DNA from 3 places in the Isoptericola dokdonensis DS-3 genome. Region 1 is predicted to be linked to each of the others. Evidence: riboswitches for the same ligand, from Rfam matches in the RefSeq annotation. Region 1 holds a riboswitch; each other region holds the start of a gene.

Evidence for each region. Region 1 has a riboswitch for thiamine pyrophosphate ahead of thiC (phosphomethylpyrimidine synthase ThiC). Riboswitches for the same ligand answer to the same signal wherever they lie in the genome.
Region 2: it holds a riboswitch for thiamine pyrophosphate, as region 1 does, so the genes downstream of both, I598_RS13865 (thiamine ABC transporter substrate-binding protein) here and thiC (phosphomethylpyrimidine synthase ThiC) in region 1, are expected to answer to the same signal.
Region 3: it holds a riboswitch for thiamine pyrophosphate, as region 1 does, so the genes downstream of both, thiO (glycine oxidase ThiO) here and thiC (phosphomethylpyrimidine synthase ThiC) in region 1, are expected to answer to the same signal.

Annotation. Positions count from the first base shown of each region.
Region 1 covers NZ_CP014209.1:1,773,409-1,778,901, reverse strand. The annotation lists gene rarD (EamA family transporter RarD) at 1-272, opposite strand, end outside; tRNA gene I598_RS08350 (tRNA-Tyr) at 430-511, shown strand; tRNA gene I598_RS08345 (tRNA-Thr) at 622-694, shown strand; tRNA gene I598_RS08340 (tRNA-Met) at 758-834, shown strand; gene rpmG (50S ribosomal protein L33) at 923-1,093, shown strand; gene I598_RS08330 (FAS1-like dehydratase domain-containing protein) at 1,121-1,582, shown strand; gene I598_RS08325 (MaoC/PaaZ C-terminal domain-containing protein) at 1,582-2,031, shown strand; gene I598_RS08320 (Tat pathway signal sequence domain protein) at 2,140-3,588, shown strand; TPP riboswitch at 3,879-3,983, shown strand; gene thiC (phosphomethylpyrimidine synthase ThiC) at 3,979-5,493, shown strand, end outside.
Region 2 covers NZ_CP014209.1:3,020,950-3,026,442, reverse strand. The annotation lists gene I598_RS13870 (ABC transporter permease) at 1-1,209, opposite strand, end outside; gene I598_RS13865 (thiamine ABC transporter substrate-binding protein) at 1,247-2,338, opposite strand; TPP riboswitch at 2,397-2,501, opposite strand; gene I598_RS13860 (DUF4235 domain-containing protein) at 2,583-2,864, shown strand; gene I598_RS13855 (PAS and ANTAR domain-containing protein) at 2,888-3,610, opposite strand; gene I598_RS13850 (sulfite exporter TauE/SafE family protein) at 3,732-4,673, opposite strand; gene I598_RS13845 (RrF2 family transcriptional regulator) at 4,818-5,276, opposite strand.
Region 3 covers NZ_CP014209.1:1,645,135-1,650,627, forward strand. The annotation lists gene guaA (glutamine-hydrolyzing GMP synthase) at 1-1,459, opposite strand, end outside; gene thiE (thiamine phosphate synthase) at 1,507-2,151, opposite strand; TPP riboswitch at 2,215-2,319, shown strand; gene thiO (glycine oxidase ThiO) at 2,310-3,536, shown strand; gene thiS (sulfur carrier protein ThiS) at 3,533-3,769, shown strand; gene I598_RS07680 (thiazole synthase) at 3,781-4,593, shown strand; gene I598_RS07685 (ThiF family adenylyltransferase) at 4,601-5,493, opposite strand, start outside.

The sequences.
Region 1 (5,493 bases):
GTGGCCCAGTTGACGACGATGAGCACCGACGCGACGGCGAGCACCGCGAGGGTGCGCGGGCGCCGCACGACGTCCGCGAGCTGCCCCAGGGTGCGGGTGGCCGCGAGCAGCACCAGGCAGAACAGCAGGGACCAGACGATGCGGTGCGCGATGATCTCCAGCGCACCGGCCGGCTTCAGCAGCGGGAAGTAGAGGGGCATGGCGCCCCACAGGAGGTAGGCGCCCAGACCGAGGGGCAGCCCCCAGCGGTCCGCGGCGGGAGGGGTCGTCACCCGCGCAGGATATGTCCGCCCGGGGCGACCGACACGGTGGCCGCGGGACGGCGCACGGGCGTCCCGCGGGCGTGAGCAGGGCCACGGCGGACCGATTTCCACCTGGGCGCGAAGTGCCGCTATGGTTGTCCACGCAAGGTCGTTCGCGGCCCTGCTAGGCAGGTTGCCCGAGCGGCCAAAGGGAGCTGACTGTAAATCAGCCGTCATCGACTTCGGGGGTTCGAATCCCTCACCTGCCACCGCACGGAACGCCTCGATCCGCGGTCGAGACGCTCCTTGCACCAGGAGAAGGTGTGACGCACACCCGGATTTCGGAAGAGGCCCGGGAGCGTGTAGAGTCTTCTCCGCTGCCCCGATAGCTCAGTCGGCAGAGCGTCTCCATGGTAAGGAGAAGGTCAAGGGTTCGATTCCCTTTCGGGGCTCTGTGACATCACGCGAGACCGTCCACCGTACACGGACGGGCGGTCTCGCGTTTCGTCACGCGCGGCGGGGTAGCTCAGCTGGTCAGAGCGCACGACTCATAATCGTGAGGTCGCGGGTTCGAGCCCCGCCCTCGCTACCAACAGGCATCACATTCGTCCGACGGCCGGCGTCGGACCGACTTCCTTGACTTGCGTTGCGCCTTCCGGGGGCGCGAGAGGTGACACACCATGGCTTCCAAGAGCGCGGACGTCCGCCCGAAGATCACGCTCGCCTGCGTGGACTGCAAGGAGCGGAACTACATCACCAAGAAGAACCGCCGGAACAACCCGGACCGTCTCGAGATGGCGAAGTTCTGCCCGCGCTGCGGCAAGCACACCTCGCACCGCGAGACCCGCTGACCTTCCGGTCCAGAGCACCCCGACGTCGTGGCGAACCCTGACTTCGCGGGCCGCGAGTACCCGGCCTCCGCGCCGTACTCCGTCGGTCGCGAGAAGATCCGCGAGTTCGCCACGGCCGTCGGCGCCGCACACCCCGCGCACCACGACCTCGTGGCAGCGCGGGGTCTCGGCTATCCGGACGTCGTCGCGCCCCCGACCTTCGCGGTCGTGATCGCGCAGCGCGCCGAGTCGCCGTACGTCTCCGACCCGGCCGCCGGGATCGACTTCTCCCGGGTGGTGCATGCCGACGAAGGCTTCACCCACCACCGGCCGATCGTCGCCGGGGACGAGCTGGTCACCGTGCTGCACGTCGACTCCGTCACCCAGCGGTCCGGGATCTCCATGGTGAGCACCCGCTGCGAGATCTTCGCCGCGGACGACGCCGGCGCCCCCGGCGAGCACGTCGCCACCGTGACGTCCAGCCTCGTGATCCGCCCCGAGGAGTCCTGATGACCGTCACCGGGCAGACGCCGGGGCAGAGGCCCTCCCTGGACGACCTCGCCGTCGGCGACGTCGTGACCACGGGCACCGTGGAGCTCGAGCGCGCGAGCCTCGTGCGCTACGCGGGTGCGAGCGGTGACCTCAACCCCATCCACTGGGACGAGTCGTTCGCCACCGAGGTCGGCCTGCCCGGCGTCATCGCCCACGGCATGCTGACGATGGGCTCCGTGGTGGGCGTCGTCGTCGACTGGGTCGGCGACCCGGGCGCGGTCGTGAAGTACGGGACCCGGTTCACCAAGCCCGTCCCGGTGCCGCCGCGCGGCGCCGCGACCGTCGAGGTGTCCGCCGCCGTCGGCGCCCTCGACCCGGAGGCCGGCACCGCCCGGATCGACCTCACCGTGTCGCACGACGGCGCGAAGGTCCTCGGGCGCACGCAGGTCGTCGTCCGGCTCTCCTGAACCACCCTCTTTCTCGTCCGGATCTCTTCACATCCTCGAAGTGACACGAGTAACCTGACGTCGACGACGCCCTCACCGTGGAGGCCGCCGCACATCGAAGGAGATGTCATGACCGGACCGGACCTCCAGCACGCCGACACCCTCCCGCCCGCGCGCGGTCTCAGCCGCCGCGGCGTCCTCGTCGCCGGCGCGGGCACCGCGCTGATCGCCGCCACCGCGGGCACCGCCTCCGCGAGCCCGGTCGCGACGGGCCGCCACCCCGGACGCCCGGGCACGCCGTCCGGCACCTCCGGTTCCGTGCGCCGCGCCCACGACTTCCTCGACGTCATGACCAACGCCTACCCGGCGGTCAACCCCGGCCCGCGCCTCGCGCAGTCCTACGCCGACCAGCTCGGGCTGTTCTCGACCGCCTTCGTCTACGACGTGGCCCTGACGATCTGCGCCTCCCTCACCGGCGGCCGCACCGACGTGGCCCGCGCCCTGGCCGACGGGCTCGTCTTCGCCCAGGAGCACGACCCCGCCCACGACGACGGTCGCCTGCGGCAGGGCTACAACACCGGCCCCTACACGTTCTACGACGGCAACCCGCAGCCCTACGGCCTGGAGCTGCCGGACGGGACGGCCAACATCGGCTGGCAGTTCGGGTTCCTCGGCACCGCCGTCGGCGACATGGCGTGGCCCGGGATCGCGCTGCTGCACGCGTACGCCGCGACCGGGGTGCGGCCCTACCGGGACGCCGCCGTGCGGATCGGGGAGTGGATCGTCGAGAACACGTGGTCGACCAGGCCGCTCGGCGGCTTCTCGTTCGGCGTCGACGGCGGGAACGTGCCCGTCCCGAACGGCTCGACCGAGCACAACGTCGACTGCGTCGCGTTCTTCCGGCTGCTGCGCGCGCACGCCGGCGGCCGCCGCTGGGCCGACGCCGCCGAGCACGCCCGCGAGTTCGTCGACCGCATGTGGGAGCGGCGCGGCGGCTACTACTACACCGGCACGAACGACGGCGTCGAGATCAACCGCGACCCGCTGCCGCTCGACCCCCAGACCTGGGGATGGCTCGCGCTGCGTAGCGACCGCAACGCCCGTGCCCTCGACTGGGCGGCGTCCGACCTCGCGACCCGCGACGTCGCCGGGCGGGGCGTCTCTCAGCTCCCGGCGGGCGTGACGATCTCCGGCGTCACGTTCTCCAGCGCCAGCCTCACCTCCACGGCGACGTACAACGGGCTGCCCGTGCACCCCGACGGCGTCTGGCTGGAAGGCACCGCCCAGCTCGCGTGCGCCCTCGTGGACCGCGGTCGGGGACGGTCCGACGCCCGCCGCGCCGACGCCCTGCTCGACCAGGTGCGCCGCGCCCAGGACCTGGTCGGGGCCGGCCAGACCGTGGGCGGTGCGCCGCTGCCCGCACGCTCGGGCGTGGTGGCGGCGTCGAGCCTCATCGACTCCGGCTTCGGGTTCGGCTACTTCCAGGCCCAGCACACCGGTGCCACGTCGTGGTACCTCATGGCGCAGGCGGGTGCCAACCCCCTCCAGGTCGGCGGCCTGCGCCCGTCGCGCCGCTGACGGCCCGCCCCCGAACGGCCGCCCCGGCGACCGCCGACACTGCAGAACCTCACGCATCAACGCTGGATGCGTGAGGTTCTGTTGTGTCGCCCGGGCCGACGTCGTCGCACCTCACCCGTCGCCGGTCGATACGTGAGGCCCCGCAGCACGGGCGGCCGCCCCGGCGCGAGTCAGCGCAGGGTGTCGCGAGTCAGCGCAGACCGGCGCGAGTCAGCGCTGGGCGCCGTCGAGGTCCGGTAGCGGCCCGGACCCGGACGACCCGCCGCGGACCTCCCGTGCTACGTTGTCGTGCGATCCCACGGGTGCCCTGGCAAGGGCTGAGATCGGACTGCTGCCGTCCGGACCGTCGAACCTGACCGGGTCATGCCGGCGTAGGAAGCAGGAGCACACATGGAGCACGACGTCGTCCCCGCACGCGCACTCGCCTACGAGCGGTGCGAGCACTCCGGCATCACGGTGCCGGTCACCGAGATCACCCTGGCGGACTCCCCGGACGGGACCCCCAACCCGCCCGTGCGGGTCTACCGCACCGACGGCCCGGGCGGCGACCCGGTCCGCGGTATCCCCGGCCTGCGCACGCCGTGGGTCGCCGAACGCCGCGACACCGAGACGTACGAGGGTCGGGGCCGCAGCCTCGCCGACGACGGTCGTGGCGCACGACGTCGAGGCGCGGCGTCGGCGGAGTGGCAGGGCGAGGCGCGACCCCCGCGCCGGGCGCTGCCCGGGCGCAAGGTCACGCAGATGCACTACGCCCGCCGGGGCGAGGCCACGCCGGAGATGCGGTTCGTCGCCCTGCGCGAGGGGGTCGACGTCGAGCTGGTGCGCAGCGAGGTCGCCGCGGGCCGCGCGATCATCCCGAACAACGTCAACCACCCGGAGTCGGAGCCGATGATCATCGGCCGGGCGTTCACGGTGAAGGTCAACGCGAACATCGGCAACTCGGCGGTGCACTCCTCGATCGCGGAGGAGGTGGAGAAGCTGCAGTGGGCCACGAGGTGGGGCGCCGACACCGTGATGGACCTGTCCACCGGCGACGACATCCACACCACGCGTGAGTGGGTCCTGCGCAACTCTCCGGTGCCCATCGGCACGGTGCCGATCTACCAGGCCCTGGAGAAGGTCGACGGCGACGCGTCGCGGCTCACCTGGGAGATCTACCGCGACACCGTGATCGAGCAGTGCGAGCAAGGCGTCGACTACATGACGGTCCACGCGGGCGTGCTGCTGCGGTACGTCCCGCTCACCGCGAACCGGGTGACGGGAATCGTGTCGCGGGGCGGGTCGATCATGGCGGGCTGGTGCCTGGCGCACCACCAGGAGAACTTCCTGTACACGCACTACGACGAGCTGTGCGAGATCTTCGCGGCCTACGACGTCGCGTTCTCCCTCGGCGACGGGCTGCGACCGGGATCCATCGCTGACGCCAACGACGCCGCACAGTTCGCGGAGCTCGACACGCTCGCCGAGCTGACCAAGCGGGCCTGGGCCCACGACGTGCAGGTGATGGTCGAGGGGCCGGGCCACGTCCCGTTCCACCTGGTGCGTGAGAACGTCGAGCGCCAGCAGGAGCTGTGCGAGGGCGCCCCGTTCTACACGCTCGGGCCGCTGGTGACGGACATCGCGCCCGCGTACGACCACATCACGTCCGCCATCGGTGCCACCGAGATCGCCCGCTACGGCACGGCGATGCTCTGCTACGTCACGCCGAAGGAGCATCTCGGGCTGCCGAACCGCGACGACGTCCGCACCGGCGTCGTCACCTACAAGATCGCCGCGCACGCCGCCGACCTCGCCAAGGGTCACCCCGGTGCGCAGGCCCGCGACGACGCGCTGAGCAAGGCCCGCTTCGAGTTCCGCTGGCGCGACCAGTTCAACCTGTCCCTCGACCCGGAGCTCGCCGAGGAG
Region 2 (5,493 bases), 1.2 Mb from region 1:
CAGCGGCAGCATGAACACGGCGTCGAGGCCTCCGACGGCGCGGCGCAGGCCGGGTGAGCGCGGGCGGCGGGACACGACGAGCGCCACCAGGCCGCCCACGAGGACGGCGATCGCCGCGGCGAGCAGGGCGGTGCGCAGCGAGTTGCCGAGCGCCTCCCACACGGTGACGGACAGGGCGTTGCGCCCGCCCGTGGTGCCGAGGGCGACGTAGTTGTCGATCCCCCACGACCCGTCGGGCGCCCGGAACGAGCGCGCGACCAGGCCCGCGAGCGGGAGCACGAGGAGGCCCGCGACGACGACACCGGTCACGACGGTCGGGACGACGTCCGCCGCGGTGGCGCGCCAGCGGTGCGCCGCCGAGCGGTCGCTCGTCAGGTGCAGCGCCGCCTCGCGGCGCGCCCGCAGCCGCGAGCTGACGACCAGGACCGCCGTCACGACGACGAGCTGCAGGACGCTGAGCACCGCCGCCGAGCGCAGGTCGAGGAACTGGGTGGTGCGGATCCAGATCTCCGTCTCGATCGTGCCGTAGCGCATCCCGCCGAGCACCAGCACCACCCCGAACGCGGTGGCGCAGAACAGGAACACGACGGCGGCGGCCGACGCGATCGCGGGTCCGAGCGCCGGCAGCGTCACGGTGCGGAACGCCCGCCACGGCGTCGCCCCCAGGGCGCGGGCGGCTTCCTCGGCCCGCGGGTCGAGGCGCTCCCACAGCCCGCCCACGGTGCGCACCACCACCGAGTAGTTGAAGAACACCAGGGCGGCGACGATCGCGACGAAGCTCTCCTCGAGCCCGAGGAACCCGAGCGGGCCGTCCGGGGCGAGCACGGAGCGGAACGCCACGCCGACGACGACGGTCGGCAGCACGAACGGGACCGTCACCAGCCCGCGCGCGAGCGCCCGCCCGGGGAACCGGCACCGGTACAGCACGTACGCGCCGGGCACCCCGAGCAGCACGCTGAGCGCGGTGCCCGCCGACGCCTGGGCGAGCGTCTGCCCGACCACCCGCCAGGTCCTCTCCTGCGAGAGCACCTCCACGAACCCCGACAGGTCCACCTCGCGCCCGCCGGCGCCGTCGTCCACCAGGAAGCCCTGGCCGACGAGCGTCAGCACCGGCCACGCGAAGAAGACCCCGAGGAACAGCAGCGGGACGCCCGCGGCGAGGCCCCAGCCCAGCCACGCGCCGGTCCCCGGGCGGGGCGTCCGTCCCACCCGGGGGCGGCGGCGCCGTGCGTCCGCACCGAGGGCGTCAGCCGATGACGGCGGTCGTCCACTGCTGGATCCACTCGTCGCGGTGCGCGGCGACGTCGGCCGGTGCGATCTCGAGCGGCTCGGCCGACTGCGGGGCGAACTGCTCCCACTCGGCGGGCAGCTCGACGGTGGCGTCGGCCGGGTACATGTACATGTTCGCCGGGACGTCCGACTGCACCTCGGCCGAGGCGAGGAAGTCGACGAGCGCCTTCGCGCCGTCCGGGTTGTCCGTGCCCGCGAGGACGCCCGCGTACTCGACCTGCCGGAAGCACGTGTCGAGCAGCGCGGCCGTCGTCGTCGCGTCGCCCTCCTCCGTCACCGTGAAGGCGGGCGACGTCGCGTACGACAGCACGATCGGACGTGCCCCGCCCTCCCCGGCGCCGGAGAAGTCGACGTAGTACGCGTCGGACCAGCCCTCGGTGACCTTGAGGCCGTTCGCGGCGAGGTCCTCCCAGTACGGCACCCAGCCGTCCTCGCCGAACTCCGCGACGGTGGCGAGCAGCATCGCGAAGCCGGGCGACGACGTCGCCGGGTTCGCCACGACCGTGAGGTCCCGGTAGGCGGGGTCGAGGAGGTCCTCGAACGTCGCGGGCGGCTCCACGCCCTCCGCCTCGAACCAGGCGGTGTCGACGTTCAGGCAGACGTCGCCCTCGTCGATCGGCGTCAGGCCTTCCAGCCCGTCACCGACCAGCGCCGTGACCGACGGGTCGATGTCCGCCGGCGTGTACGGCTCGAACACCCCGGCCTCCACCGCACGGGACGCGAACGTGTTGTCGACGCCGAACACGACGTCGCCCAGCGGCGAGTCCGCCGTGAGGACGAGCTGGTTGACGAGCGTTCCCGCGTCACCGGCGGCGACGTGCTCGACCGTCAGCCCGGTCTCCTGCTCGAACGACTCCAGCAGGCCGTCACTCAGGGCGAACGAGTCGTGCGTGACCAGCGTGACCGTCCCGGCGAGTTGCGCCTCGCCCGTCGGGCTGCCCGACGACGTCGCCTCCCCCGGGGCGTCGTCCCCCGAGCATGCCGCGAGCAGCGGCAGCAGCCCCACGACGGCGGCCGTGGCGACGGCGCGGCGGGTCCGGATGGTCATGTGTCCTCCTCAGACGTGCGGGAGGGGGTCCGTCGCCCGCCGGTACCGGCGGTCGACGGGATCGAGAAGCCCGACTTCCTCCACCGGTGCTAACCGGATCAGGTTCGAGGGTCTGCGGTGGTCCGCACTCTCAGCGCCGCACGGCGCTCCCCTGTCGTTCCCTGAGAGCCTACCCCTCGCGCACGCTACGGTGGACACGTCCGCCCGTCCGGCCCGCGGACGCACGCCGATCTTGAGGAGAACCGTGGATCTCGACCACAACGAACCGTCCCTCGCACTGAAGGTCGGGACGGTCGCGGCGACGTTCGCCGCCGGCTGGATCGCCCAGAAGCTGATCAAGATCGTGTGGGAGAAGGCCACGGGCAACGACGCGCCCATCGACCTCGACGCCGACGACATCCCCGTCGTCCAGGCGATCGTCTTCGCCGCCGTGACCGGCGGCGTGGCCGTCCTCGCCCGGCGGCTGGCCCGGCAGGGCGTCGCGAAGGCCGTCGACCGCCGCGCGCAGAAGGTGTCGGTGGTCTGACCGACGCCGCCCGGTCCGGCGGGTCAGGCGTCGTGCAGCCGTCGCCGGGCCAGCTGTGCCTCGTGCCCGCGCGGCCGGTCGACGGAGTGCACGGCCGCGAGGGCCTGGTCCAGCCGCTCCGACGCGTCCCCCGTGCCGCGGGTCAGCGCCGCGACCACCTGGGACGCCGCCACCTGGACGGGGACGCCCGCCCGGGCCGCGACCTCACCGAGCAGGTCCGCCGCGTCGGCCTCCGCCAGGCCGCGGGTCACGATGATGGCTCCCTTGGCCTGCTCGACGGCCGCCGCGGTCACCAGCGCCCGGCCCACGGCCCGCTGCGCCTCGCGGTCCAACGCCTCCCGGGTCACCGGACTGACGTCCAGCACGTACCCGACGACCTGGACGACCACGCCGGCGTCGTCGTGCCGGCCCTGGCCCGTCACGACGACGGACCGGGACCTGCCGTGCGGGTCCACGATCCGGTGCGCGCTGGCGAAGGGCCGGCCGGCATGCAGGGCGACGGCGGCCGTGCGGGACAGCCGCGACCGGTCGTCGGGGTGGGTCCGCGCCAGGACGAGGTCGATGCTCGGCTCGATGTCCCCCGGCTCGTAGCCGTGGAGGCGGAACGTCTCGTCCGACCACCAGGTGTGGCCGTTAGCGACGTCGATCCGGTAGCGCCCGACGACGAGCTGCGTTCCGGTCGCCAGCACGTCGGCGACGTCGGCGGTGCCGTTGCGAGACGTCCTGCGGGACGGCGGCACGGACATGCTCACCCCCTGGTTCCCGCGGCCGCCAGTGGCCGCAGCCGGTTGCGGCCCACCGTACTCCGGTGGGTCGCAACCGCCACCCGAGAGCGGGTGATCCGGGCGTCGTCCCTGGCAGACGCCGTCAGGCGCGGCCGGCGCCCGACCCTGCGGAGGCCGTAGGTCCGGTGCCGGTGACCTCCGGGACCTCGTCCGCGGTCGCCTCGCGACGCGCCGTGAGGTGGGCGTTCACCGACCAGGCCACCGCGGCGGCCCAGACGACGGCGACCACCCAGAGCGCGGTGGTGACCCAGACGTCCGCCACGTCGAACGAGGTGAGAAGGGTGCGCGTGTTCGTCAGCACGATCAGGCCGCCGACGGCGGAGCCGAGGACGCGCGGCGGGACGATGCGCACGAGGTACGCGGCGATCGGCGCGGCGACGAGGCCACCCAGGAGGAGCGCGATGGCCCACTGCGCGTCGACGCCCGCCGTCCCGAGGCCGAAGAGGAAGCCCAGGCTGGCGGCCACGGCGACGAGGAACTCGCTGGTGTCGATCGAGCCGATCACCTTGCGCGGCTCCATGCGGCCGCTCGCCAGGATGGCCGGCGTGCCCACGGGGCCCCAGCCGCCGCCACCGGTGGCGTCCACGAAGCCGGCCACGAGGCCGAGCGGCGTGAGGAACCGCTTGCGCAGAGGGGTGCCGATGCGGTCGGTGCGCAGGCCGCGGAACGTGAAGCGGAGCAGCACGTAGAGGCCGAGTGCCAGCAGGATGATCGAGATCAGCGGCTTGGCCAGGTCGACGGCCAGCCACGAGAGGAACGTGGCGCCCACGAACGCACCGATCGCGCCGGGCACACCGATGCGGAGGACGACCTTCCAGTCGACGTTGCCGAACCTCCAGTGGGACACCCCGGACGCCAGCGTGGTCCCGATCTCCGCGAGGTGCACGGTGGCCGAGGCGGCCGCCGGGTTGGTACCGATGGCGAGGAGCAACGTCGTCGACGTCACCCCGTAGGCCATTCCGAGGCTCCCGTCGACGAGCTGTGCTCCCAGGCCGACGAGGGCGATCAGGACGAGGGTCTTCATCGCTGCTCCAAGTGATTATTCCGATCGGGCGTATAGGAATAGTAGGAACACTTCTCGTCCGTGTCCAGCGCCAGGGCAAGGTGTCCGTCAGGTGGACGCGGCGGCGTCCGGTACCGCGGGGTGGCTCCCCCGCGCGTCAGCGCCTCAGGGGTTCTCCCACGCGTCCGAGTCGTCGAGCAGAACCCGGATCTCCGCGGGGATCGTCCCGTCCGCGACGTCGGCGATCGTCACCCGTTCGAGGACCGCCCGCACGTTCGCCCGCAGGGCGACCCACACGTGGAGCAGCGACAGCGCGGCCCCGGTGTACTCCAGGTCCGAGGGGCGCTCGTCCCGCACGTAGACCAGCGGGCCGTCGACCGCGCGCACCACGTCCGCGATCGTCACGTCCTCCGCAGGCCGCGCCAACGTGTAACCGCCACGCGACCCGCGCCGGCTCACGACGATCCCGTCCCGCCGCAGATCCCGAAGGATCGCCTCGAGGAACCGGTGAGGAATGTGCTGCGCCGCGGCCAACGCCTCCGCCGACACCGGATCGGAGCCGTCGTGACCCGCCAGCTCCACCGTCGCGCGCACCGCGTAGTCGGCCTTCGCCGAGACCCTCACCGCAGGTCGTCCTTCCCTCGTTCGTCGCCCGCCCGACCCCGGGGCGGATCCGCGTCACGCTCCGCTGCCGGCCGTGCCACCCCGCCATCCTAGAGCGGCGGCCGTCCCACCTGGTGTCACCCGCCCGGCGCGAGGCAGCGCTGGGCGGCGCGAGTCAGCGCTGGGTGGCGTGGGTCAGTGCTGGGCGGCGTGGGTCAGTGCTGGGTGGGGGGGAAGC
Region 3 (5,493 bases), 130 kb from region 1:
CCGTCATGGCGTCCTCCGACGACACGGGGCGCAGCACGATCGGGTGGCCGTAGGTGCGGCCGTCACCCTGGACGCCCACGGAGCGGACGTCGGCGAGCAGCACGACGGGGCACTGCCAGATCTCCTCGTCCAGCCCGGCCCGGGTCAGCTCCTCGCGGGCGATGGCGTCGGCCTGGCGCAGGATGTCCAGCCGCTCGGCCGTGACCTCGCCGACGATGCGGATGCCGAGGCCGGGACCGGGGAACGGCTGCCGGGCGACGATCGGCTCCGGCACGCCGAGCTCGCGACCCACCGCTCGGACCTCGTCCTTGAACAGCGTGCGCAGCGGCTCGACCAGCGAGAACTGGAGGTCGTCGGGCAGGCCGCCCACGTTGTGGTGGCTCTTGATGTTGGCCGCGCCCTCGCCGCCGCCGGACTCCACGACGTCCGGGTACAGGGTGCCCTGGACGAGGAACTTGACCTCCTCGCCGTGCTCGCCGGCGTCGGCGACGACGTCGCGCGCGGCGTCCTCGAAGACGCGGATGAACTCGCGGCCGATGATCTTGCGCTTGGTCTCGGGGTCGGAGTGCCCGGCGAGCGCGTCGAGGAACCGCTTGCGCTCGTCCCGCACGACGAGGTTCACGCCGGTGGCCGCGACGAAGTCGCGCTCGACCTGCTCCACCTCGCCCTCGCGCAGCAGACCGTGGTCGACGAACACGCAGGTGAGCTGGTCCCCGACCGCCCGCTGCACGAGCGCTGCGGCGACCGACGAGTCGACGCCGCCGGACAGCCCGCAGACCACCCGGGCGTCACCGACCTGCGCGCGGATCGCCGCGACCTGGTCGGCGATGACGTTGCCCGGCGTCCAGTCCGGCGCCAGCCCGGCGCCCTCGTACAGGAAGTGCTCCAGCACGGTCTGCCCGTGCGCGGAGTGCTTGACCTCCGGGTGCCACTGCACGCCGTAGAGGCGACGGCCGCCGTCCTCGAACGCCGCGACGGGCGAGCCGGGCGAGGTGGCGAGCACCTCGAAGCCCGCGGGCGCCTCGTGCACGGCGTCGCCGTGGCTCATCCACGTGGTCTGGTGCTCCGGGGTGCCGGCGAGCAGCACGCCGGCGGAGCACACCTCGACCTCGGTGCCGCCGTACTCGCGCGCTCCCGTCTGGGCGACCTTGCCGCCGAGCGCCGCGGCCATCGCCTGGAACCCGTAGCAGATGCCGAGCACGGGCACGCCGGCCTCGAACAGCGCCGGGTCGACGAACGGCGCGCCGGTGGCGTACACCGAGGACGGCCCTCCGGACAGGATGATCGCGGCCGGGTCCTTGGCCAGCATCTGCTCCGTGGTGAACGTGTGCGGCACGATCTCGGAGTAGACGTTCGCCTCGCGCACGCGACGCGCGATGAGCTGGGCGTACTGGGCGCCGAAGTCGACGACCAGCACGGGCCGGGGCGTGGGATCGGGGGTGGTGGCGGGAGACGTCACCGCCCCAGGATAGTCGCCCGCCCGCGCGGCACGGTCACCCCTCGAGGTCACCCCTCGAGGCGGTCCCGCAGCGCGCGCGCCGCCCGCTCGGGGTCGGCCGCCTGCGTGACGGCCCGCACGACGACGACCCGGGTCGCCCCCGCGTCGAGCACGGCGTCGAGCCGCTCGCCGTCGATGCCGCCGATCGCGAACCAGGGCGTCGTCGGGCCGCTCGCGGCGACGTCGCGCAGCAGGTCGAGGCCGACGGCGGCGCGGCCGGGCTTGGTGGGGGTCGCCCAGAGCGGGCCGACGCAGAAGTAGTCGGTGCCGGGGTCGGCCGCCGCGGCGGCGGCCTGGGCGGCCGAGTGCGTGGAGCGTCCCAGCACCGGACCGGGGCCGAGCAGCGACCGCACGGCCGCCGTCGGCAGGTCGCCCTGGCCCATGTGCACCACCGGCGCGCCGGTGAGGGAGGCAATGTCCGCCCGGTCGTTGACCGCCCACAGGGCGCCGTGCTCGGCGGCCACCCGGGCCACGAGCTCCTGCAGCTCCAGCTCGCGGGCGACGTCGAGGGTCTTGTCGCGCAGCTGCACGACGTCGACCCCGCCGGAGAGCACCGCGTGCAGGAAGTCCTCCAGGTCTCCACGCTCCTCACGGGCGTCGGTGCACAGGTAGAGGCGGGCGGCGGCCAGGCGGGTGCGGGCGTCGACGGTCACGGTTCGCGAGCCTAGCCGCCGACGTCGGCGCAGGTCGTCGCCGCTCGGCGGGGGCCGGTAGGGTGGTCCGAGCACGGGAGCCCTGCGCAGGGCTGAGAGGGCGCGGCGGCGCCGACCGTCGAACCTGATCTGGGTCATGCCAGCGAAGGGAGCACACCATGCAACGCGACCTCGTCGTGGTCGGGGGCGGGATCATCGGTCTCGCCGTGGCCTGGCGCGCCCTGGTGGCGGGCCTCACCGTCACCGTGCTCGACCCCGACCCGGGGGACGGCGCCACGCACGCCGCCGCCGGGATGCTGGCCCCCGCCACGGAGGCCGAGTTCGCCGAGAGCGACGCCCTGCACCTGCACCTCGCCGGCGCCGCGCACTGGCTGCGGTTCGCCGCCGAGCTCGAGGCGACCACCGGCCTCGGCGTGGGGCTGCGCGAGTCCGGCACCCTCACCATCGCGTACGACGCCGCCGACGCCGCCCTGCTGCGCCGCATCGTCGAGCTCCACGAGCGCCACCGCGTCACCTCGCACGAGCTCACCGTCACCGAGGCCCGCCGCCACGAGCCGCTGCTCGGCCAGCGCATCGCCGCCGCGGCCTGGGTGCCCGGCGACCACGCCGTCGACCCGCAGGCCACGCAGCGCGCGCTGCGCGCCGCCGTCGAGCAGCATCCCGCCGGGACGCTCGTCCACCGGGCCGCCGTGCGGCTGGAGCAGGGCGGCGACGGGCGGGTCACCGGCGTGGTCGACGACGACGGGACCCTCCACCGGGCGGGGACCACCCTCGTCGCCGCGGGCTGGGCGTCCGCCCCGCTGCTCGCCGGCGTCGACGGCGTCACCGTGCCCGTGCGGCCCGTCAAGGGGCAGACCCTGCGCCTCCAGACCGACCCGGCCCTGGCCCCGAGCCACGTCGTCCGCGGGCTCGTGCAGGGACGCCCCGTCTACGTCGTCGCCCGCGACGCCGCGACCGGCGGACCGTGGGCCGGCCACAGCGAGCTCGTCGTCGGCGCCACCACCCGCGAGCACCCTGACGACCGCCGCGCCGACGCCGGCGGGGTGTACGCGCTGCTGCGGGACGCCCGCGCACTGCTGCCCGCGATCGACGAGGCGGCGCTCGTCGCCGTGACGCCGCGGGCCCGCCCCGCCACGCCGGACAACCTCCCGATCATCGGCCCCACGGCCGTCCCCGGCCTGCACCTGGCCACCGGGCACCACCGCAACGGCGTGCTGCTGGCACCGCTGACGGCCGACGTCGTGGTCGCCCGGATCACGGGGACGTGGTTCGACGTCGGCCGCACCGCCGCCGACCCGCCCGCGACGCTGGCCGCGCTGCGCGCCTGCGACCCCCGCCGCTTCACGCCCGGCACCGACCCCCGCCCCGACGGAGCCCAGCCATGACCGCACCCCCCACCGCGCTCGTCAACGGCGCCCCCTACGACCTCGGTGCGGGTGGCGCGGTCCCCGTGGCGGACGTCGTCGCGCACCTGCTGCCCGGACATGTCGTGGACGGCGCTCCTCGCGGGGTCGCCGTCGCCATCGACGACGTCGTGGTGCCGCGCGGCGTGTGGGACCGGACGTCGGTGCGCGCCGGGGACCGGGTCGAGATCGTGACCGCCGTGCAGGGCGGCTGAGAGAGGGAACCATGACCACCACCGACACCACGACCGACCCGCTGGTCGTCGCCGGGACGGAGATCGGCTCCCGGCTCGTCATGGGCACCGGAGGCGCCGCGAACCTGCTGCTGCTCCAGGACGCGCTCGTCGCGTCGGGCACCGGCCTGACGACGGTCGCGCTGCGCCGCGTCGCGGCGGCCACGACGCCGGAGGCCGCCCGCGACGCCGGGATCTGGGGCCTGCTGGAGCGCCTCGGCATCCGCGCCCTGCCCAACACGGCAGGCTGCTTCTCCGTGCGCGAGGCCGTGCTCACCGCGCAGCTCGCCCGGGAGGCGTGCGGCACGAGCTGGGTGAAGCTCGAGGTGATCGCCGACGACGTCACCCTGCTGCCCGACCCCCTCGGGCTCGTCGAGGCGGCCGACATGCTCGTGCGCGACGGGTTCGTCGTCCTGCCGTACACCAACGACGACCCGATCCTCGCCCGACGGCTCGAGGACGTCGGCTGCGCGGCGGTCATGCCGCTCGGCGCACCCATCGGGTCCGGCCTCGGCATCCTCAACCCGCGCAACATCGAGGCGATCACCCACGCCGCGCGGGTTCCCGTCATCCTCGACGCCGGGATCGGCACGGCGTCCGACGCCGCGCTGGCGATGGAGCTGGGGTGCGACGGCGTGCTGCTGGCCACGGCGGTCACGCGCGCCGAAGACCCGGCCCGGATGGCCCACGCCATGCGGCTCGCGGTCGAGTCCGGGCGGCTCGCCGCCGGCGCCGGTCGCATCCCGCGCCGCGAGGGGGCGCTCGCCAGCTCGACGCCCGAGGGGCGGCTCGACCTGGCGCTCTGACCGGGCGCTACCCGAGCGCGGGCAGGCCCCCGACGACGGAGCGGGCGTCGACCCCGGCCGCGCGCGCGACGGCGGCCACCCGTGCCGACCGGGCGCCCACCGCGCACACCAGCACGACGGGACGGTCGGTCGGGAGCTCCGCGAGCGCCGCACGGGCGGTGGCGTCGGGGGCGTCGGCGGAGCGGCCGAGGAACGTGCCGCTGGGCACCAGCCGCGCCCCGGGCAGGGGGCGCACCTGCGCCTCCCACTCCTCGCGCACGTCGACGAGCAGCGCGGGCGGATCGGCGGCGAGCAGGGCGGGGACCTCGACGCCGCGGACCTCCGGGTCGGACGTCGGCGCGCCGGCCCCCGGCGTCGTCGCTGCGGATGCCGCGGGGGCGAGCCCGCAGAACGCGGCGTACGCGTCGTCGCCGGGCAGCAGCGCGGTGACGGGCTCGCGCGTCGGGTCGGGCAGCACGGTGAGCTCGCGCCATTCGGGGCCCAGCGCGTCGTGGACGGCGAGCCGCCCGAGCAGGGTGCGGCCGACGCCGGTGATCAGCTTGACGGCCTCGACGGCCATCGCGGAACCGATGGTGCCGCACATCGCGCCCAGCACTCCCCCGGTGGCGCAGTCGGGCACGGTGCCGGGAGGCGGCGGGACGGGGAACACGTCGCGGTAGGTGACGCCGCGCCGGGTCTCGGTGCCGTGCGCGTCGTCGGCGACCAGGTGGCGCGGCGCGCCCCAGAACACGGCGACCTGACCGTCGAACCGGTCGATCGACCCCCACACGACGGGCAGACCCAGCACCTCGGCGGCGTCGGACACGAGGTAGCGGGTCGGGAAGTTGTCGGCCCCGTCGAGGACGACGTCGTAGCCGCGCAGGACGTCGAGCACGTTGCCCGGGCCGAGACGCACCGGGT